4 regions of the Aureimonas mangrovi genome follow, and region 2 is predicted to be linked to each of the others. Evidence: predicted binding sites of a transcription regulator. Region 2 holds the regulator's gene; each other region holds the start of a gene.

Region 1 (5,596 bases), 190 kb from region 2:
GTTGGCCCAGCATATCGTGTTCATTCCGGGCCTTCTCTGCACGGGCGATCTCTTCCGGGACCAGACGAAGGGGTTGGACGACTTCTCGATCGCCAACACTCTGTCGGATGCGAGCATCGGCGCGATGGCCGATCGGCTGCTTGCGAACGCACCCGAACGCTTCTCTCTCGTCGGTTTGTCGATGGGCGGCTACGTCGCCTTCGAGGTGCTGTCCCGCGCGCCCGAACGCGTCGAGAGACTGGCGCTCCTCGACACTTCCGCACGCTCGGATCGGGAGGAGCAGAAGTTCGCACGGCGCGACCTCGTTGCGAAGGGCAGGGCGGAGGGCATCCTGCCGGTGATCCGCAGTCTCCTGCCGAACCTTGTCGCAGAGAGCGCGCTCGATGACGCCGATCTCGTCCGGCGCGTCGAGGCGATGGCGGAGGATGTCGGCGTGGACGCCTTCGCCGCGCAGCAGGAGGCGATCATCGGCCGCGCGGACATGCGCCCGCGTCTTTCGTCCATCCGCGTCCCGACCCTGATCGTCGTCGGCAAGGCCGACGCGCTGACGCCCCCGAAGGTCGCGAGGGAGATGGCGGACGGCATCCCCGACGCGCAACTCGAAATTGTCAAGGATTGCGGGCACCTGTCGACGCTGGAGAAGCCCGAGATCGTAGACGGTCTGCTGCGCGCGTTCTTCGCGGGGGGGCTGACCGCTCAGTTCGAGGCGGGGCCGAACGTGTAGGGCTCGCCTGCGGTGTAGAAGAGTTCGTAGGTCTCGGCGATCTCGCCGTCGAGCGGCACGATGTCCATGAACAGGGTCAGGAGTTCGGGCTGGGCTTCTGACGGCTCATCCGGCCGATAACTGACGACCGCGCCGTTCATCTCGCCGATCTCTGTGATCTCGACGCTCGACGAGACGGCGGGCGCGCCGTCCACTTCCTCGATCTGCTGTACGAAGAAGCGGTTGCCGCTCCCTTCGCCCTGCGGCTGGAGCATGACGGTGCGCCAGATGCCGCGCCGATCCCCGTCCGTCCACGGACCGAGCACCTGAACGTCGGCGACCAAAGGCGACAGCGCCTCGACATCGGCTGCCGCATCGGTTTCGGCCACACCATCATCTGCATCAGCCTGCGGCGCGTCGTTCACCGGTGTCTCGGCTGCCGGCTGTGCGGCCGCGTCCGCAGGCGGCGCCGCCTCCTGTGCGAAAGCGCCGGGGGCAGCCGCAAGGAGAAGGACGAGCGCGAGCGAGGACGAAACGAGGTTCGGCATGGGTCGATGGCTCCTTTGCCGGAAAAACATCATCAGACGTCGAGATCCTCGACGAAGGCGGCCCGCTCCTGGATGAAGCGAAAACGCGCCTCTGGCTTGTTTCCCATCAGCGCGTCGACCGCACCGGAGGTTCCCGCTCCTGGCCCATCATCGATCGCGATCTTCAGGAGCGTGCGCTTGCGCACGTCCATCGTCGTCTCCTTAAGCTGGCTCGGCAGCATTTCGCCGAGGCCCTTGAAGCGCGACACCTCGATCTTGCCCTTACCCTTGAATTCGCGCGCGATGATGCGCTCGCGATCCGCGTCGTCGCGCGCATAGATCGTCTTGCCGCCCTGGCTGAGCTTGTAGAGCGGGGGCACGGCGAGGAAGAGATGCCCCTGGCGGATCAGTTCCGGCATTTCCTGGTAGAAGAAGGTGATGAGGAGCGAGGCGATGTGCGCGCCGTCGACGTCCGCGTCGGTCATGATGACGACGCGCTCGTAGCGAAGGTCTTCCTCGCGGTATTTCGAGCGCGTGCCGCAGCCGAGCGCCTGGATCAGGTCGGCGAGCTGCTGGTTCGCGCCGAGCTTCTCGCGCCCCGCCGAGGCGACGTTGAGAATCTTCCCGCGCAAGGGGAGGATCGCCTGCCGAGCGCGGTCGCGCGCCTGCTTGGCCGAGCCACCGGCCGAGTCACCCTCGACGATGAAGAGTTCGGCGCCCGCAGCGCCCGTCTGCGAACAATCCGCCAGCTTGCCGGGGAGGCGGAGCTTGCGCGTCGCCGACTTGCGGCTGACCTCCTTTTCCGCGCGTCGGCGCAGGCGCTCGTCGGCGCGTTCGACTACCCATTCGATCAGCCGCGCGGCATCCTGCGGCGAGGAGGCCAGCCAGATGTCGAAGCTGTCGCGGATCGAGTTCTCGACGATGCGCTGCGCCTCGGTCGTGGCCAGTCGATCCTTCGTCTGCCCGACGAACTCCGGCTCCCGAATGAACACCGAAAGCATGGCCGAGGCCGAAACCATCACATCGTCGGCGGTGATCGAGGCGGCCTTGCGGTTGCCCGAGATTTCCGCGAACGCCTTCAAACCGCGCAGGAGAACGGCGCGAAGGCCCGCCTCGTGCGTGCCGCCCTCTGGCGTCGGGATCGTGTTGCAGTAAGAGCGTACGAAGCCGTCGCCCGTCGTCCAGGAGACCGCCCATTCGACGGATCCGTGGCCCGAGACCTTCTCGGTGCGTCCGGCGAAGATCTGTGCCGCGACGCGATGCTCCTGACCGATAGCGGCGGCCAGATAGTCCTTCAGGCCGCCCGGGAAGTGGAAGCTCTGGCGCGCCGGCAGCGTGGAGTCGGCGGGCAGGAGGCGCGGATCGCAGCTCCAGCGGATTTCGACTCCACCGAAGAGATAGGCTTTCGATCGCGCCATCGCGTGGACGCGTGCGGGATCGAAGGTCGCGCCGTTGCCGAAGATCGTCTCGTCTGGCTTGAAGCGCACGCGTGTGCCACGCCGGTTCTGCGTTTCACCCACTTCCTCTAGCGCGGTCACCGCCTTCCCGCGCTCGTAGACCTGCCGATAGAGCTTGCGCGAGCGCGCGATCTCGACCTCGAGCCGTTCCGACAGTGCGTTGACGACCGAAACGCCGACGCCGTGCAGGCCGCCGGAGGTCTCGTAGACCTTCGAATCGAACTTTCCGCCTGCGTGCAGCGTCGTCATGATGACTTCGAGCGCCGACTTGTCGCGATACTTCGGATGCGGATCGACGGGGATGCCGCGCCCGTTGTCCGAAACGGTCAGGAAGCCGTCCGCATCCAGAAAAACCTCGATGACGGTCGCGTGGCCGGCGACGGCCTCGTCCATCGAGTTGTCGATGACCTCGGCGAAGAGATGGTGCAGCGCCTTCTCGTCCGTCCCGCCGACATACATCCCGGGGCGGCGGCGCACCGGCTCCAGCCCTTCCAGAACCTCGATGTCGGCAGCCGTGTAGTCGGCGTTGGGGACGAAGGCGGTCTCCGGAGCAGTCACGACCGGGCGTTCGGCGCGCAGCGCCGCCGCTCTGGTGCCGCCTCGCGTGCGCGCTGCACCGCCGGAAAAGAGATCGTCGCTCATCGGAGGGTCCGTCGGGTGATTCGCCTCAACTCCCGGATCTGCGGGGTTCTGCCACGTCCAAGGCCTATACTTTCACGAAATGTTCTTCAAGGTGCGGTGGCGTTCGGCGATGCGATATCCCCACGCGAAAAGGCCCCCGCAAGCGGGGGCCTCCCTGTTCGTCGTTCGAGCGCGAAGCTCAGACCGAGTAGTACATGTCGAACTCGATCGGGTGCGGCGTCATCTCGTAACGCAGCACTTCGGCCATCTTCAGGTCGATGAAGGCGTCGATCTGATCGTCGTCGAACACGCCGCCGGCCTTCAGGAAGTCGCGGTCGGCGTCGAGGCTCTCCATCGCTTCGCGGAGCGAACGGCAGACCGTCGGGATCTCCTTCAGCTCTTCGGGCGGCAGGTCGTACAGATCCTTGTCCATGGCAGCGCCCGGATGGATCTTGTTCTTGATGCCGTCGAGGCCGGCCATCAGCATGGCGGAGAAGGCGAGGTACGGGTTCGCCGTCGGATCCGGGAAGCGGACCTCGACGCGCTTGGCCTTCGGCGACTGGCCGAAGGGGATGCGGCAGGAGGCCGAGCGGTTGCGCGCCGAGTAGGCGAGCAGCACCGGAGCCTCGTAGCCCGGCACCAGACGCTTGAACGAGTTGGTCGACGGGTTGGTGAAGGCGTTGAGCGCCTTCGCATGCTTGATGATGCCGCCGATGTAGAACAGCGCCGTCTCGGAGAGGCCCGCATACTCGTTGCCGGCGAAGGCCGGCTTGCCGCCCTTCCAGATCGACTGGTGGACGTGCATGCCCGAGCCGTTGTCGCCGAAGACGGGCTTGGGCATGAAGGTGGCGGTCTTGCCGTAGGCGTTCGCGACCTGATGGATCACGTACTTGTAGATCTGCATCTTGTCGGCGTTGCGCACGAGCGTGTCGAACTTGATGCCGAGTTCATGCTGCGCAGCCGCCACCTCGTGGTGGTGCTTCTCGACCGAGACGCCCATCTCGGCCATGACCGTGAGCATCTCCGAGCGCATGTCCTGGCAGGAATCGATCGGCGGGACGGGGAAGTAGCCGCCCTTGATGCGCGGACGATGGCCCAGATTGCCCGTCTCGTAGTCGGCGTCGTCGTTCGACGGCAGCTCGGTGGAGTCGAGCTTGAAGCCCGTGTTGTACGGGTCGGCCTTGTACTTCACGTCGTCGAAGATGAAGAACTCGGCTTCCGGGCCGAAGAAGGCGGTGTCACCGACGCCCGACTGCTGCAGGTAGGCCTCGGCCTTCTTGGCCGTCGAGCGCGGGTCGCGATTGTAGCTCTCGCCCGAGATCGGGTCGAGGATATCGCAGTAGACCGCCATGGTCGACTGAGCGAAGAACGGGTCCATGTGCGCCGTCTCGGGATCCGGCATCAGCACCATGTCGGACTCGTTTATGGCCTTCCAGCCGCCGATCGACGAGCCGTCGAACATCGAGCCTTCGGAGAACATGTCCTCGTCGACGATCGCAACGTCCATCGTGACGTGCTGCAGCTTGCCCTTGGGGTCGGTGAAGCGCAGGTCGACGAATTTGACGTCGTTATCCTTGATCTGCTTCAGAATGTCGTTCGCTGAGGTCATGACGTCCTTCCTGGAATGTCTGGGAACGTGGCGGATGGAATGAAGTGTCAGATCGCGTCGACACCGGCTTCGCCGGTGCGGATGCGGATCGCTTCCTCGATGTTGGAGACGAAGATCTTGCCGTCGCCGATCCGGCCTGTCTGGGCGGCCTTGCGGATGGCCTCGACCGCGCCAGAGACGGCCTCGTCGGCCAGCACGATCTCGATCTTCACCTTGGGCAGGAAATCGACGACATACTCGGCGCCGCGGTAGAGCTCCGTGTGGCCCTTCTGGCGCCCGAAGCCCTTGGCCTCGGTGACCGTGATGCCCTGGAGGCCGACGTCCTGGAGGGCTTCCTTCACTTCATCGAGCTTGAACGGCTTGATGATCGCCTCGACCTTTTTCATCGGACCTCTTCTCCTCGTGCCTCCCTGCGGCAACCGACGAGCGTGCTGGCACGATCGAAGCCTGTCACCGGTGCCGCTGCGGGCTCGCCTCCGGGCGAGACTCGTGCGACGTATCGGCCGTTGTGTATCGGTTCGCCGTGGAGCGCGCCACACCTCGTTGACGTCGAACTGATCGACCTTCAGTCAAACGATCGCAAATCTTTTGGGCAAAGTGAATTGAAAGTAGGCAACATGGGCTTTCCGCTGCCATCAGTCGCCCTTTTCACGCCGAACGAGATGCGCAGCATTGATGC
Region 2 (5,596 bases):
CGCGACGCAGGCCCTTCTTCGCCGCGAGGCCGCATGAACGAGACGCGCCTCACCCATCTCGACGCCACCGGCGCCGCTTCGATGGTCGATGTCGGTGAGAAGGCGGAGACGGCGCGCGCGGCGACCGCCGAAGGCCTCGTTCTGATGCGGCCCGAGACGCTGGAGCTCATCCGCACGGGCCAGGCCGCAAAGGGTGATGTCGTCGCGATCGCCCGCATCGCCGGCATCATGGGTGCCAAGAAGACGTCTGAACTGATTCCTCTCTGCCATCCTCTGATGCTAGAGAAGGTCGGCGTCGAAATATCGATCGAACCGGCGCTTCCGGGCCTGCGCGTGAGCGCGACGGCCAAGGTCGGCGGCAAGACGGGGGTTGAGATGGAGGCCCTGACCGCCGTCTCAGTCGCGTGCCTCACCATCTACGACATGGCGAAAGCGGTGGACCGATCGATGGAAATCTCCGGCATCCGCCTCCTCCACAAAGCCGGCGGGCGCTCAGGAGAGTGGCGATACGGCGAGGGCTCGGTCTCGTGAGCCTTCTGCCGGTCGAGGACGCGCTCGAGCGGCTGCTTCGCGACGCGATTGCCATCGGCGGCACAGAAGAGCTGCCGCTTCGCGCGGCGGCGGGCCGCATCCTCGCTGAGACCGTCGTCGCGCACCGCACCCAGCCCGATTTCGACGCGTCGGCGATGGACGGATATGCCGTGCGCGCCGAGGACGTCCGCGTCGGCACGCCGCTTCGGCTGATTGGCGCTTCCGCTGCGGGCAACGCGTTCGAGAGACAGTTGGGCCCCGGCGAAGCCGTTCGCATTTTCACCGGCGCGCCGGTTCCCCCCGGCGCGAATGCAGTGCTCATTCAGGAAAACACCGCCCGGCCGGACGAGGCTTCGGTTATCCCGACGCAGCCGATCACGCAAGGAAGTCACATCCGCCCGGCCGGCAACGACTTCCGCGAAGGCGGAACGCTGGTCGAGGCCGGAACGCGGCTCGGTGCCGGCACCCTCGCGCTCGCAGCCAGCGGCGGGCATCCGAGCCTGACGGTCCTTCGCAGACCGCGCGTGGCGGTTCTGGCGACGGGCGACGAACTCGTCCCGCCCGGTGAGCCTGTCGGCCCCGCGCAGATCGTCGCCTCCAACACCTACGGCATCATGGCGCTCGCGGAGGCGAACGGCGCCGAGGTGATCGATCTCGGCATCGCGCCGGATAGGATGGACGCTTTGACGGCGCGCATCGACGAGGCCGTCCGGCAAGACGCAGACATCCTCGTGACGATCGGCGGGGCCTCGGTCGGGGACCACGATCTCGTCGCGCGCGCGCTGGAAGCATCCGGCGTTTCCCTCGACTTCTGGAAGGTCGCGATGCGGCCCGGAAAGCCATTGATGGCCGGGCGCCGCGGGCCGATGTGGGTCCTCGGGCTGCCGGGCAACCCGGCATCGAGCATGGTGACGGCGACGCTGTTCCTGCGCCCGCTCCTGCGCCGCCTCGCCGGCCTGGACGACGCTCCAGGCTTTCGCAAAGGCATCCTCGCCACCGACCTGCCGGCCAACGACCATCGCGCCGAGTTCATGCGTGCGAGGATCGAAAGCGGCGACGGCGAGAGGCCGACGATCCGTCCGCTCCCCCGGCAGGACTCCTCGCTCCTCTCCGTCTACGCCGGCGCCACGGCGCTCCTGCTGCGCCCAGCGAACGCGCAGGCAGCGCGCGCGGGAGACGAATGCAGCTATCTTCCACTCGACTGACGCTTGCGGAACACAAACAGAACAGATAGCTTTGTTCAGGTTTTGTTTTTGATTCGTCCGGGGCGCACGTATGCTGACGCGCAAGCAGCACGATCTCTTGATCTTCATCAACGATCGGCTGCAGGCGGCCGGCGTTCCGCCGTCCTTCGACGAAATGAAGGACGCTCTCGAATTGAAGTCGAAGAGCGGCATTCACCGGCTTATCACGGCTCTGGAGGAACGAGGCTTCATTCGCCGTCTTCCGAACCGGGCCCGCGCATTGGAAATTCTACGGTTGCCGGAGGGCGCGGCAGCCAAGGCTCCACCACGTCCGCAGGCTGGCTTCCGACCCAGCATCGTCGGTGGCTCTCGGGCTCCGGCCGTCGAGGAGGCCCGACCGACCCGGATCGCGGAGGCCGCGAACGACATCGTCAGTATCCCGGTGATGGGGCGCATCGCTGCCGGCGTTCCGATCTCGGCGATCCAGCACAACACACGCAGCGTTGCGCTGCCGCCCGACATGATCGGCCAGGGCGAACATTACGCACTCGACGTCGCGGGCGATTCGATGATCGAGGCCGGCATTCTGGACGGAGATACGGTGGTCATCCGCCGCGCGGATACAGCAAGCCCCGGTGACATCGTCGTCGCCCTCGTGGACGACGAAGAGGCGACGCTCAAGCGCTTCCGTCGCAAAGGCGATCGCATCGCGCTGGAGGCCGCGAACCCGGCCTATGAAACGCGTATCTTCGGCGCCGATCAGGTGAAGGTGCAGGGCCGCCTCGTCGGATTGATCCGCCGTTACTGAGCCGGGGCGCTGCCTGGCAGTTCTCGCCTGCCAAGCTATTCGGCCACGGCTGGCGTGGTCGCGTTGGCGACATCGCCCCTATCACCAGCATCGACATCGCTGGCGTCGACATTGCCGGCATTCGGGTTGCGCCAGTATTCCGGCCATGATGCAAGACGGTGGAGGTTCCACTCGTGCGGCTCGTCCGGAACCGCGCGACGAATCCGAAGTGCGCCATCGCTCGGCAGGCGGCCATCGAAGGCAAGCGAGCCGCTGGCGCGCAGAGTCCGCAGCGTCACCAGATGCGCGCCGGATCGGCATTGTGAGAGCCTGATCGCGCGCGCGACGATGGCGATGTCTGTCGTGTCACAGAGAAGCCCGGTCTTCTCGTAGTCTTCCGTCCAGCCGATCGAGAGGCCTGAGTGTGTGACGGCCCGGCACACGCCGTCCTCTCCACATGCGAAGGGCTGGAAGAGAGGATCGGGTCGGGCGCTCGGCGCAGCGGTGTCGCCCGACAATACCGCGAACCGCTCTTGCGGGAACGCCCTTTCCCACTGGTCGGCAACGAAGCGGTTCGGGCGCTCGCGCAAATGGTGCAACCGCCCTTCCGAATCGATCAGAGCGACCTGCTTTCCATCCTCGAAGACAAGGAGTTCCGGCGGCGGCGCTTTGCTGCTCGCCAGCCAGAGTCCAGCAACCGCGAGCGGCACGCAGACCCATCTCAGACGGCTCGCGAGAAAGCAGGCTGCCAGCAGCGCAGCTGTAAGGATGACCAGCGCGAGCGGCGAGATGATCCCGGTTGCATGGTCCGGAAAGCGTTCGGCCAGCCACCGCGCCATCTCGAACACGGCCGTCAGGCCGTATCCCATGAGCCTGAGTAGCGGTCCGTCAAGCCCGAAGGGCATGACCAACACCGAAACGAGCGCAAGCGGCATGATCCAGAACGAGAAGAGCGGCATCACAGCCACGTTGGCGATCAGGCTGCCGAGGGTTGCCGCCCGCTGAAAGTGGTAGGCGCCGTAAATGGCCGTCGCCGCGCCAGCGATGATGGCCGTCAGGGCCAACCCGCCGATGGCGAGGAGGATGCCGGCAAGAAGCCCGCGATCGCGGCGCGGGCGTTTGTCACCAGCCCGGCGCGCGCTCCACCAGCGTGTGATGGCGCCATACGCGCCGACGAGCGCGGCCGTCGCCGCGAAGGACATCTGGAAGCTCGCCGTGACCACCTGGTGCGGGTTGAGCGCCATGACGATGATGCCGGCGATGGCGACGTTTCGGAGCGTCAGCGCCGGCCTGTCGAGCATCACGGCGCCCAGCATGATGGCGAGCATGATGTAGGAGCGCAGCGTCGCGACGTTCTCGCCCGCGATCATGAGATACCCCGTCGCGACGAGGAAGGCGGCGGCCGCTGCGATTTTCTTGCCGGGCACGCGAAGCGCCATAGCCGGCCAGGCTGCGATAACCGCCCTGATGGACAGCATCGCGAAACCCGCCACCAGCGCCATGTGGAAGCCGGAGATAGACAGGACATGCGCAAGCCCCGTGATGCGGAGCCATTCGTTGATTTCGTCCGGGATCGCGGTGCGCGCCCCCGTAACCAGTGCTGCCGCGACCGCCCCTTCCGGCCCGCCGATCGCCGTGCGGATGCGCTCGGTCACCTCGACGCGCAGCGCTGCGATCCGCTGTGCGAGGTCGAGCGAGGCGGGCCGGGCCGCAGCCTCCGGCGCGCCGAGCGAGAAACCGTAGGCGCCGAGCCCTGAGAAAAAGGGCGTGAAGACGAAGTCGTGCGCACCGGGTATCGCCGGCCCCGGCGGCGGGCGCAGGCGCACGAGCCCCTCATAGATGCCGCCCACCGGTATCGGCTCATGTCGGCTGGAGACCACGATGCGCACACGCTCGGGCGGGCGCGACAGGACCGGGCGCTCGGTGGAAAGGACGTCGAGGACGTAGCGGTAGCGACCTCGTTCGTCCGCCTCACGCCAGACGACACGCCCTTCCAGGCGCACCGTCGCCTCGCCCGAAAAGATCGTGGTCTGCGCGCGCCCGACCTCCCATTCAGCAAGGCCGGCGCCTCCGAGGCCGCAAGCGAGAAGCAGGGCCAGGGCGCGAAGGCCGGATGGCATGCGCGGTGTCAGCACCACGGCGAGCGCGAGCGGAATGCCAACCAGTACGACGGCCCAACCCGGTCGCATATCGGCACCGTAGAAAAGCGCGATTCCCAGAATCAGGCCGAGCGGAACGAGGAAGAAGGCGGTGCGCCGCTCCGCTTCGACGGCGATCTGGACGGCGAACCAAGCTCGAAGGCGATAGCGATCCTGATCCCACGGCTGTCCGCGGGCGCCGGTCCATGTCGAGGCGGCGTCCCCAACGCCCATTGCCGTCCCCTCGTCGACGCCGGCGTCCCGGCTCCCCCTTCACATGCTACACGGGTTGGGGCAAAAGCCGAGCGAAAAGCGCCGTGGTCCGCCGTGCGGGCGAAGCGCACAAGGGCGCGCGGGCGCGCCGAACCCTTCCGCTTCTGGAGCCGCAATGACCGACCGCGTCGTCACCCGTTTCGCCCCCTCGCCCACCGGCTTCCTGCATATCGGCGGGGCGCGCACGGCGCTCTTCAACTGGCTCTACGCGCGCCACACCGGCGGCAAGATGCTCCTTCGCATCGAGGATACAGACCGCGAGCGCTCGACCGAAGCGGCGGTGACGGCGATCATCGAGGGCCTCGACTGGCTGGGTCTCACCGCGGACGGACCGCCCGTCTCGCAGTTCGAGCGGGCCGCGCGCCACCGGGCGGTCGCCGAGGAGATGGTGGCGCGCGGCAACGCCTACTATTGCTACGCAAGCCAGGCCGAACTCGAAGAGATGCGCGAGAAGGCGAAAGCCGAGAAGCGCCCCCCTCGCTACGACGGGCGCTGGCGCGATCGCGATCCCGCCGAGGCGCCTTCGGGCGTCAAGCCGGTCGTCCGTCTGAGGGCACCGCTCGACGGCGAGACGATCGTGCGCGACCGCGTGCAGGGCGAAGTGCGCTTCCCGAACAAGGACCTCGACGACCTCGTGCTTCTGCGTTCGGACGGCACGCCCACCTACATGCATGCCGTGGTCG
Region 3 (5,596 bases), 400 kb from region 2:
AAGGATCCGACCTTCGCCATCGGCTCGGCGATTCCCTTCGGCCTGAACGCGCGCCAGCAGAACGCCTGGCTTTATCACGGTGGCGGCAACGAACTGATCGACGAGTTCCTGCAGTCCTACAACGTGACGGCGCGCCCCGGCGGCAACACCGGCACGCAGATGGGCGGCTGGTTCCGCAACGAAATCAACTCGGTCGCCGACCTGCAGGGCCTGAAGATGCGCATCGCGGGCATCGCGGGACAGGTGCTCCAGCCGCTCGGCGTCGTCGGCCAGCAGCTTGCCGGCGGCGACGTCTATCCGGCGCTGGAGCGCGGCACGCTGGACGCGACCGAGTTCGTCGGCCCCTACGATGACGAGAAGCTCGGCTTCTATCAGGTTGCGCCCTACTACTATTACCCCGCCTTCTGGGAGGCCGGGCCGACGGTCCACTACATCTTCAACCGCGAGCAGTTCGATGGCCTGCCGGACTCATACAAGGCCGCGCTGGAGACGGCTTCCATGGCCGCGAACCTCGACATGACCGCCGATTACGACGTGAAGAACATGCGCGCGATCCGCTCGCTCGTCGGCAAGGGCGCCCAGCTTCGCCCCCTGCCGCGCGACGTTCTCGACGCCGCCTACGATTCGGCGCAGAACCTCTATCGGCAACTCGACGAGACCAACGAGAACTGGAAGAAGATCTTCGACCCGTGGAACGAGTTCCGCACGCAGAGCTACGAATGGTTCCGCGTCGCCGAGTTCACCAACGACAGCTACGCCTATGCGCAGCAGGCTGCCGGACGCTAGGCGGCGGGCAGCATCGAGGCACAAGAAAAGAGGCCGGCGGAGCGATCCGCCGGCCTCTTCTTTTGGGCGCGCTACTGGCCGAAGCTCGGCGCTGCCGGCGCTTCAAAGCTCGGCGCTGCCGGGGCCCCGAACGAGGGCGGAGGCGGCGTCGCGTCCACCGGCCCAGCCGGCGGCGCGCCGAAGCTCGGAGGGGGCGGGGTGCCGAAGGAGGGGGCGCCCGGCGCCTGCGAGGGATCGCCGAAGCTCGGAACGTTGATCTGGATCGACGCGGGGTCGAACGTCGCCTCCGGCGTGAGGAAATACGTCACCGACTGCGGGAAGAAGATCAGCACCGCCACCATCACGAGCTGCAGGCACAGCCACGGAATCGCGCCGAGATAGATGTCGGATGTCTTCACCTCGGGCGGCGCGATGCCACGCAGGTAGAACAGCGCGAAGCCGAAGGGCGGGTGCATGAAGGCCGTCTGCAGGTTCACGCACAGGAGCACGCCGAACCAGATGAGATCAATGCCGAGCGAGTTCGCCACGGGCACGAGCAGCGGCACGATGATGAAGGCGATCTCGAAGAAATCGAGGAAGAAGGCGATGAAGAAGATGAAGACGTTGACGAAGATCAGGAAGCCGACGGCTCCACCGGGGATGTGCGACAGGAGATGTTCGATCCACAGGCCGCCGTCCATCCCTTGAAAGACGAGGCTGAAGACGGTGGCCCCGATGAGGATGAAGATCACCATGGCGGTGATGCGCATCGTCATCTTCATCGCTTCACGCGTGCGCGTCCAGTCGAGGCGTCGGTGCGCGGCAGCCAGGAGCATCGCGCCGATCGCACCCATGGCGCCGGCTTCGGTGGGCGTGGCAAGGCCTGCGAACATCGTGCCGAGGACGATCAGGATCAGCGCCAGCGAGGGCACCATCGCCTTGGCAACCTGCCAAAGAAGCGCCCCGCCGCTCTTGGTGCGCGCCTCCGGCGGCAGCGGCGGCATCAGATGCGGCTTCAGCCGCGACAGGACGAAGATGAAGGTGAGGAAGATCAGGATCTGCAGGAGCGCCGGTCCGATCGCGCCCTTGTACATGTCGCCCACCGAGCGCCCGAGCTGATCGGCGAGGATGATGAGGACGAGCGAGGGCGGGATGACCTGCGTGATCGTGCCAGACGCCGCGATGACGCCGGTCGCCAGACGCTTGGAATAGCCGTAGCGCATCATCACCGGCAGCGAGACGACACCCATCGCGATCACCGACGCCGCGACCGTGCCGGTGATGGCGCCGAGCACCGCGCCCACGATGATGACGGCATAGGCGACGCCGCCCGGCAGGGGCCCGAAGAGCTGGCCCGCCCCCTCCAGAAGGTCCTCGGCCAGCCCCGAGCGCTCGAGAACCGCGCCCATGAAGGTGAAGAACGGGATGGCGAGCAGGAGCTCGTTGGAGATGACCCCGTAGAAGCGCAGCGGCAGCGCGTTGAGGAGCGCCGGCGAGAAATGCTCCGTGAGGATGCCGAGAAGGCCGAAGAGCATCCCCGTCGCCGCCAGCGAGAAGGCGACCGGGAAGCCGAAGAGCAGGAAGCAGATCATGCCGCCGAACATCAGCGGCGGCATCGGACCGTAAGCGAACATGAGCGACCCCTCCGGTCTGCGGCCTACTGAAGAGGCTTTTCGTACTTCGTTTCGAGCTCGATCAGCCCGGCGAGCGCGGCAAAGCGCTTGATGAGCTCCGAAAGGCCCTGCAGGAACAGGAGGCCGAAGCCGAGCGGCAGCGCCGCCTTCGCCGGCCACAGGATCAGCCCGCCCGCGTTCATCGACGTTTCCCCCGAGATGAACGAGCGCCAGAAGAACGGCCAGCACAGGCTGAACAGGTATCCGACGACTGGGAGGAACAGGACGGCGAAGCCGATGATGTCGACATAGAGACGCGTGCGCGGCGCGAGCGTGGAATAGATGAGGTCCACGCGCACATGTTCGTTCATGCGCAGCGTATAGGCCGAGCCCAGAAGCACCATGCCGGCGAGAAGATACCACTGGATCTCGATCGCGCCGTTCGAACTGATATTGAGCGTGTAGCGCAGGAGCGCGTTTCCGCCGCTGATCAGCACCGCAGCAAGGACCATGTATTCCGCGATGACCGCAAATCCGGCGTTCAGCCGATCCACGGACCGGCTGAACAAGAGCAGCGCTCCCATCATTTCCTCCGCATTGGGCGCGTCGCGCCCTTCGGGATGGGCCAGCCGCCGACCTTTCCGGCCGACATCGATCGCGCGTTCTCGTGCGGTCGCTACGACATTCCGCGCAGACAAGGCCAGTCTTTTCTTGAACGACACCGTATCGCGCGTCTCCGCTGGGCGGGGACGACCGTGACGGAGGGCGACCCGCTCGCCCGCCGCATCGCCGCCCAGCGCAGGGCGGTGGAGGCGGTACGCGCCCGTCATGCATTCGAACTGCTGGTGCTCAGGCGCCTCGAGAGCCGTGCCGCTGGGAGCAGCGGATCGTCACTCGCGAAACTCCTGGAGCGCGCAGAGGCCCGGCGCGACAAGGCGCTGGAAAGCAGGGAGACAGGGGGCTTGGAGGCAAACGGCGGGGACGAGGACGACGAGGGTTGACTCTTCAGTCGCACTAGAACAAAACATGAACATCGACAAACCGGAGAACAGTCCGATGCTGCTCGTCAAGGAATGCGCCTCTCTCGCCGCGATCTCGGCCTTCGTCCTCTGCTTCAGCCTTTTCGCGACCGTCGTCTAATCATTTTCACGGTTGCGTACCCGGTCTCGATGCAGGTCGCGCGCTGTGGAATGCGTGGACCACGCGGCGCGGTGGCACGACAAATGCATCTCGGTCGGGCAGGGTGATCGTCTGCCGGCGTGGCGAGTCGAGTTCTCTACCGGTATCTGGATGTGTGCGAAGGGTGATGGCGATGGGCGAGGCGACGGCGGCGAACGGGCCAGGCTTCATCCATCTGCGCATCCACAGCGCCTTCTCTCTTCTGGAAGGCGCGCTGCGCATCGACCAGATCGTCAAGTTCGCCAAGGCGGACGGGGCGCCGGCGATCGGTATCGCCGATACCAACAATCTCTTCGGGGCCCTCGAATTCTCGGAGAAGGCGGCCAAGGCCGGGATCCAGCCCATCGTCGGCTGCCAGCTCGACGTCGACTTTTCGGACGCGGGCGAGCCGTCGGGGCAGGGGCGCGAGCGTAACGCGTTCTCTTCCATGGCGCCGATGGCCTTCATCGCCGCGACGGAAGAGGGCTACGCCAATCTCGTCGAAATCGTCTCCATGGCCTATCTCGCCCATGGCGGCGACGCGCGTCCCCACATCCTCGCCGAATGGCTGGAAGGACGCTGCGAAGGCGTCATCGCGCTGACCGGCGGGCCGCTCGGCCCGGTGGACGCGGCGCTGGACGCCGGCCGCGAACCGGTGGCGCGCGCGCGGCTGGAGCGGCTGAAGGCGCTATTTGCGGACAGACTGTATGTCGAACTCCAGCGTCACGGCGATCGCTGGCAGCGGCTGGAGGCCGACATCGTCGATCTCGCCTACGAGTTCGAGCTGCCGCTCGTGGCGACCAACGAGCCCTATTTTTTCGCACGCGAAGATTTCGATGCCCATGACGCGCTGATCGCGGTCGCCGAGAACCGTCTCGTCAGTCACGAGGATCGCCGTCGCCTGACGCCCGACCATTGTCTGAAGTCGGCCGAGGAGATGGGCGAGCTCTTCGCCGATCTGCCCGAGGCGCTGTCGAACACGGTCGAGATCGCGCGGCGCTGCTCGTTCCGTCCGCGCACTCGCAAGCCGATCCTGCCGCGTTTCGCGGGCGCCGACGCCGATCCGGAAGAAGCGCAGCGGGCCGAGGTCGCCGAGTTGCGGCGTCAGGCGGAGGAGGGGCTGGCCGCGCGCCTCTCCTATCACGGGACGGCGCCGGGACAGAGCGAGGACGACTATCGCGAGCGTCTGGCCTTCGAGCTCTCGGTCATCGAGCGGATGGGCTTTCCCGGCTACTTCCTGATCGTTGCCGACTTCATCAAATGGGCGAAGGCGCAAGGGATACCGGTGGGCCCGGGCCGCGGTTCGGGCGCCGGCTCGCTCGTCGCGTGGTCGCTGACCATCACCGACCTCGATCCGCTCCGCTTCTCTCTGCTGTTCGAGCGCTTCCTCAACCCGGACCGCGTGTCGATGCCCGACTTCGACATCGACTTCTGTCAGGACCGGCGCGAGGAGGTGATCCGCTACGTCCAGGCCAAGTACGGCCGAGAGCAGGTGGCGCAGATCATCACCTTCGGGTCGATGCAGGCGCGCGCCGTCCTGCGTGACGTCGGGCGCGTGCTCGAGATGAGCTACGGCCATGTCGACAAGCTCTGCAAGCTGGTGCCGGCCAACCCCGCCAACCCCGTCACGCTCGCGCAGGCGATCGAGGAGGAGCCGCGCCTGCAGGAGGCGCGCGAGAAGGAGGAGATCGTCGATCGCCTCCTGTCGATCGCGTTGAAGCTCGAAGGGCTCTACCGCCACGCGTCCACGCACGCGGCCGGCATCGTCATCGGGGACCGTCCGCTCTCCAAGCTCGTGCCGATGTACCGCGATCCGCGCTCCGACATGCCGGTCACGCAGTACAACATGAAGTGGGTCGAGCAGGCCGGGCTCGTGAAGTTCGACTTCCTCGGCCTGAAAACGCTGACGACACTGCAGACGGCGGTGGCGCTGATCGCTAGAAAGGGCGTGTCCCTCGACCTCGGTGCGCTGCCGCTCGACGATGCCAAGACCTACGAGATGATGACGCGCGGCGAGACCGTCGGCGTGTTCCAGGTGGAATCGGTCGGCATGCGCAAGG
Region 4 (5,596 bases), 1.6 Mb from region 2:
ACTTCGACGAGGTGCTCGTCCCCTTCGAGGCCGACAGCTGGAAGAGCTTCCGCGCCTTTTCGCCGAACGGCCGCGTGCCATGCCTCGTCGACGGCGCGCTGACCGTCTGGGACTCGCTCGCCATCGCCGAATATCTCGCCGAGCAGAACCCGCGCGTGTGGCCGGCGGGGCGCGAGGCGCGAGCTTACGCCCGCTCTGTCGCGGCCGAAATGCATTCGGGCCTCGAGGCCCTACGGGCGCGCTGCACCTTCAATGCCGGGCTGCGCATCCGCCTCGAGTCGCGCCCCAAGGCCCTCCTGCGCGACATCGCGCGCGTCGACGAGATTTTCGCGACAGGCCTCGAACGCTTCGGCGGCCCGTTCCTGGCGGGCGACGGCTTCACGGCCGCCGACGCCTTCTTCGCGCCCGTCGCCTTCCGGGTTCAGACCTACGGGCTCGAGCTTTCCGCGCCTTCGGCCGCCTATGTGGAGCGGCTGCTCGCGCTGCCCTCGATGCGCGAATGGTACGAGGCGGGTCTCGCCGAGCCTTGGCGCGAAGCCGGCCACGAGGAGGATGCCCGCACCATGGGCGTCATCACCGCGGATCTGCGCCATTCGGCGACCTGAGCCCTCCGTCCTAGGCGGGACTTTTGCGCCGACGGTCAGGCCGTTTCGAGATCGGCAACAGCTCGCACGCCCGACGCCTCACCCGCCATGCGGTAGGCGATCGCCTCGGCCAGATGAACGCTTCGGACGATGTCACTCGCTTCGAGATCGGCAAGCGTCCGCGCCACCTTGAGGATGCGGTGATAGGCCCGAGCCGAAAAGCGCGCCTTGTCCGCCGCCTCGCGCAATAGCGCCGCACCGCCCTCGTCGAGTTCGGCCACCGTCTCCACCGCCGCCGACGGGCACTCGGCGTTGAGCCCGACACCGGGAAGGCCGAGCGTCGTATAGCGCTCCATCTGCATCGCGCGCGCCCGCTCCACCCGCGCCTTCACCGCCGCGGAGCTCTCGGACGCCGTTGCCGGGCGCATCAGATCGGACGCGCTCACGGCCGGCACTTCGACGCGCAGATCGATCCGGTCGAGCAGCGGGCCGGAGATGCGTGCCTGATAGTCCGTCTGGCAGCGCGGACCCCGCGCGCAGGTATGGCCGGGCTCACCCGCCATGCCGCAACGGCAGGGGTTCATCGCCGCGACGAGCTGGAAGCGCGCGGGATAGGTGACGTGATGATTGGCGCGCGCGATCACGCTCTGTCCGCTTTCCAAGGGCTGGCGCAGCGAATCGAGGACGGCCGGCGTGAACTCGGGAAACTCGTCGAGAAAGAGAACACCGCGATGGGCCAGGGAAACCTCGCCCGGCCGCACCCGCAGGCCCCCGCCCACCATCGCCGCCATCGAAGCCGAATGATGCGGGGCGCGGAAGGGCCGGCGGTCGGTTAGCCGCCCGCCCGCCAGCTCGCCCGAAATGGAAGCGATGGTCGAGACCTCCAGCAACTCGGCCGGCGAAAGCGCCGGCAGGATCGAGGGCAGGCGCGCCGCCAGCATCGACTTGCCCGAGCCCGGCGGGCCCGACATCAGGAGATTGTGGCCGCCGGCGGCCGCCACCTCCAAGGCGCGCCGCGCCCCGGCCTGCCCGCGGATGTCGGCAAGGTCCGGCAGCCCTTCGGCCGCGACCTTCACCGCCGCCTGCGGCCGGGACAACACCTGCGTGCCGCGAAAGTGGTTGGCGAGCTGGATGAGGCTGCGCGGCGCGAGGATCTCCATCTCCGCGCTCGCCCACGCCGCTTCCGGGCCGCAGGCTGCGGGGCACAGAAGGCCCATCTCCATCGCGTTGGCGGCCATCGCCGCCGGGAGCGCTCCGGCGACCGGGGCGATCGTGCCGTCCAGCGACAGCTCACCGAGAACAACGAAGCCGGCCAGCGCGTCCGAAGGAAGTGCACCGAGCGCCGCCATCAGGCCCAGCGCGATCGGAAGATCGTAGTGCGAGCCTTCCTTCGGCAGATCGGCCGGCGCGAGGTTGACCGTCACGCGCTTGGGCGGCATTGCGAGCCCGGACGCATGAAGCGCGGCCTGCACCCGCTCCCGGCTCTCGGCGACGGCCTTGTCTGCCAGGCCCACGATCTGCATGCCGACGCGGCCCGGCGCGACCATAACCTGCACGTCGACCCGCACGGCGTCGATGCCCTGAAACGCGACCGTGGTGACCCGAGCGACCATGATTCGACATCCTGTCTGGGCAGACGCCGCCGTCCAACACACTCTGAACGCGAACTGTTAGCAGCAGCACAACCGGAGGACAAGAACGCAAAGCGAACAAAAAGCGGCCGAATCGCTTCTCGCGATCCGGCCGCTCGAGAGGTTATCGCTCTGTTAATGGCCGCGTGTCAGTTGATGCGCCCCTCGATCACGACCTCGTTGGGGCCGAGGCGACGGCCGTCGCGCCGATCTTCACGTCGGTCATCGCGATAGTCCCGACGATCATCGCGCCGGTCGTCACGCCGGTCGGCGCGCCAGTCACGGCGATCGTCCCGGCGATCCTCCCGCCAGTCACGACGGTCGTCCCGGCGGTCGTCGCGCCAGTCACGGCGATCATCGCGGCGCTCATCACGCCAGTCACGGCGGTCTTCGCGGACCTCGCGTCGGACATCGCCGCGATCGAGGCCGCGATAGCGATCACGGTCGCGGTAGAAGGAGCGCCCACGATAGTGGTTGTCCCAGTAATTGCCGAACTGGAAGGAGATGACGGGCGCATTGAACCGCTCGACGACCCGCGTGCCGGTGTAGCGGGTGCCGCCGTAGGACTGGGCGAGGTAGTTGGACGACATCCAGCCGCGCAGGCCGGCATAGGTGACGTCGCACCAGGAGCGGTTGGACAGGCACCCGTGCACGTTCACGCTGGCACCACCGCGCACGACATCGACGGCTGGATAGGCGGTGGAGGGCCCGGAGCGCAGATTGACGTTGGTGGTGGCGACGGCTGGGGCGGCGGATGCCACGGCCGGAACGAGCAGTGCGCCGACAATCAGGAGCGGGCGCAGGAAGGTCTTCGACATGGGGTTACGTCTCCTTCGGGGACGAAGCGTTGATCCGTGACCCGAGAAAAACCACGCCCTGCCCGAACGGTTGCCGAACGCAGCGTTCAGCCGGCGTTCAGACGATCGAGGAGGCCCGTCAGCGCTTCGCCTCGACCGCATCCCAGAACAGCGCAGCGATATCGGCCCCGCCGAAGCGCTTGACCTCGCGGATGCCGGTCGGGGAGGTGACGTTGATCTCGGTCAGATAGTCGCCGATCACGTCGATCCCGACGAAAATCTGGCCTCGTTCCTTGAGGGCGGGGCCGATGCGCTCGCAGATCTCGCGCTCGCGGGCCGTCAGCTCGGTCGCCTCAGCGCGCCCGCCGACATGCATGTTGGATCGCGCATCGGTCTCCGCCGGCACGCGGTTGATCGCCCCGACCGGCTCGCCATCGATGAGGATGATGCGCTTGTCGCCCTTCCGCACGTCCTTCAGGTAGCGCTGGACGATGAAGGGCTCCCGGAACAGGAGCGCGAAGGTTTCCATGAAGGAGGTGAGGTTGCGGTCCTCGCGCGTCAGGTGGAAGACGCCGGCGCCGCCATTGCCGTAGAGCGGCTTCATCACGATCTCACCGTGCTCGGCGCGGAAGGCAGCGACCTCCGCCGGATCCTTGGTGATCAGCGTTTCCGGCATCAGGTCGGTGAACTCGGTGACGAAGATCTTCTCGGGCATGTTGCGCACCCAGGCCGGGTCGTTGACCACGAGCGTCTTCGGGTGGATGCGCTCCAGGAGGTGCGTCGAGGTGATGTAGTTCATGTCGAAGGGCGGGTCCTGGCGCAACAGCACCACGTCCATCGTCGAGAGGTCGACGCGCGCGGGCTCGCCCAGCGTGAAGTGCTTTCCCTGTTCCTCACGGAGGTTCATCGCCTCGACCCGCGCCGAGACGACGCCGTCGCGGAAGGTCAGGCGATCGGGCGTATAGTGAAAGAGCTCGTGCCCCCGGCGCTCGGCCTCGAGGCACAGGGCGAAGGTCGAATCGCCCTTGATGGTGATCGAGGAGACATGGTCCATCTGGACCGCGACCTTCAAAGCCATGACTTCACGTCCTTCGCTGCGCGATGCTGGCCCTTGCGGTACTCAAGCGCGCCGGCTGCCGCAAGTCAGATCGCGAGCTGCTGGCCCATCTCCACGACGCGGTTGGTCGGCAGGCGGTAGAACTGCGTGGCATCGGCCACCTGCCTGTAGAGCGCGATGTAGAGCCGATCCTGCCAGTTCGGCATGCCGCGGTGGGCGAGCGCGCGCAGCGAGCGGCGCGACAGGAAGAACGAGGTCTGCATGATCTCGAACTTCAGCCCCTGGCGCTTGGCGAGCGCGAGCGCGGCCGGCACGTTCGGCTCCTCCATGTAGCCGAAGGTGACGGTCACGCGCTTGAAGCGGTCGTCGATCGGCTCGATCAGGAGGCGGTGCTCGGCGGAGACGCGCGGCTTGTTGGCCGTCTTGACCGTCAGGATCCAATTCTGCTCGTGCAGCACGCCGTTGTGCTTGATGTTGTGCAGGAGCGAGGACGGGGCGATCAAGGGATCGCCCGACATGAAGACTGCGGTTCCGGGCGCCGTCGCGGGCTTGGAGCGCCGGAGCATCGCGCACAGTTCCTCCAGCGGCACCGCATCGCGCGCGGCCTTCTCCTGGACGAGGCGCGTGCCGCGCACGAAGGTGCCCATCGCCAGAAGCAGCACCAGCGCGAGGCCGACGGGCACGTAGCCGCCGGCGACGAACTTCGTGAGATTGGCACCGAAGAAGACGAACTCCAGCGCCACGATCGGCACCATCACGGCGGCGATGCGCAGGGAGGACCAGTTCCAGGCACGGCGGAACACGACGATGGCGAGGATCGACGTCGCCAGCATGTTGCCGGCGACGGCAATGCCGTACGCCCCGGCCAGCTCGCTCGACGTTCCGAAGAAGAGCACCAGCGCGATCACGCCGAGGAAGAGGAGGAGGTTGACCTTCGGGATGTAGATCTGGCCGACATGCTCGGCCGAGGTGTGGCGCACCTCCATGCGGGGCAGGAGGCCGAGCTGCACCGCCTGATGGGTGAGCGAGAAGGCGCCGGTGATGACGGCCTGCGCGGCGATCACCGTCGCCATCGTGGCGAGCACGACGAGCGGAAGCAGCATGGAGGCCGGGGCGAGGAGGTAGAACGGGTTCTCCAGCGCCTGCGGCTGCGACAGGATCAGCGCCCCCTGCCCCAGATAGTTGAGCGCGAGCGCCGGGAACACCACCGTGCTCCAGGCGAGTCGGATCGGCCCGCGCCCGAAATGGCCGAGATCGGCATAGAGGGCTTCGGCGCCCGTGACGGCGAGGAAGACCGTGCCGAGGATGGCGAGCGAGACGAGCCCGTGCTCGCGCACGAAGGAGAGCGCCGCCAGCGGGTTGACGGCCGCCAGGATCTGCGGCGCGTCGAAGATGTGCCAGAGCCCGAGCCCCGCCAGTACCACGAACCAGAGAAGGGTGATCGGGCCGAACAGCCGCGCGATATGCGCCGTGCCATAGGCCTGCGCGGCAAAAAGCGCGGTGAGGATGACGAGCGTCAGCGGCAAC

What was found. The regulator LexA, encoded in region 2, represses DNA repair genes until DNA is damaged. The targets are predictions, from matches to a motif close to TGTTCNNNNTGTGTTCNG.
Region 1: parE (DNA topoisomerase IV subunit B) is a predicted target of LexA. The motif match lies at 3,399-3,416, and genes of this name have one in related genera.
Region 3: dnaE (DNA polymerase III subunit alpha) is a predicted target of LexA. The motif match lies at 3,394-3,411, and genes of this name have one in related genera.
Region 4: H1343_RS16670 (YifB family Mg chelatase-like AAA ATPase) is a predicted target of LexA. The motif match lies at 2,279-2,296, and genes of this name have one in related genera.

The regions. Positions count from the first base shown of each region.
Region 1 is NZ_CP059692.1:1,992,127-1,997,722, reverse strand. Features, by position in the region: gene H1343_RS09560 (alpha/beta fold hydrolase) at 2-724, shown strand; gene H1343_RS09555 (hypothetical protein) at 697-1,251, opposite strand; gene parE (DNA topoisomerase IV subunit B) at 1,284-3,329, opposite strand; gene glnA (type I glutamate--ammonia ligase) at 3,508-4,917, opposite strand; gene H1343_RS09540 (P-II family nitrogen regulator) at 4,965-5,303, opposite strand; gene H1343_RS09535 (NAD(P)H-hydrate dehydratase) at 5,535-5,596, shown strand, end outside.
Region 2 is NZ_CP059692.1:1,800,345-1,805,940, reverse strand. Features, by position in the region: gene trpC (indole-3-glycerol phosphate synthase TrpC) at 1-37, shown strand, start outside; gene moaC (cyclic pyranopterin monophosphate synthase MoaC) at 34-531, shown strand; gene H1343_RS08515 (molybdopterin molybdotransferase MoeA) at 528-1,736, shown strand; gene lexA (transcriptional repressor LexA) at 1,807-2,523, shown strand; gene H1343_RS08505 (ComEC/Rec2 family competence protein) at 2,559-4,874, opposite strand; gene gltX (glutamate--tRNA ligase) at 5,029-5,596, shown strand, end outside.
Region 3 is NZ_CP059692.1:2,204,460-2,210,055, reverse strand. Features, by position in the region: gene H1343_RS10540 (TRAP transporter substrate-binding protein) at 1-786, shown strand, start outside; gene H1343_RS10535 (TRAP transporter large permease) at 858-2,399, opposite strand; gene H1343_RS10530 (TRAP transporter small permease subunit) at 2,423-2,962, opposite strand; gene H1343_RS10525 (hypothetical protein) at 2,999-3,379, shown strand; gene dnaE (DNA polymerase III subunit alpha) at 3,685-5,596, shown strand, end outside.
Region 4 is NZ_CP059692.1:3,449,127-3,454,722, forward strand. Features, by position in the region: gene H1343_RS16665 (glutathione S-transferase family protein) at 1-605, shown strand, start outside; gene H1343_RS16670 (YifB family Mg chelatase-like AAA ATPase) at 641-2,197, opposite strand; gene H1343_RS16675 (SH3 domain-containing protein) at 2,365-3,033, opposite strand; gene gshB (glutathione synthase) at 3,152-4,090, opposite strand; gene H1343_RS16685 (potassium transporter Kup) at 4,156-5,596, opposite strand, start outside.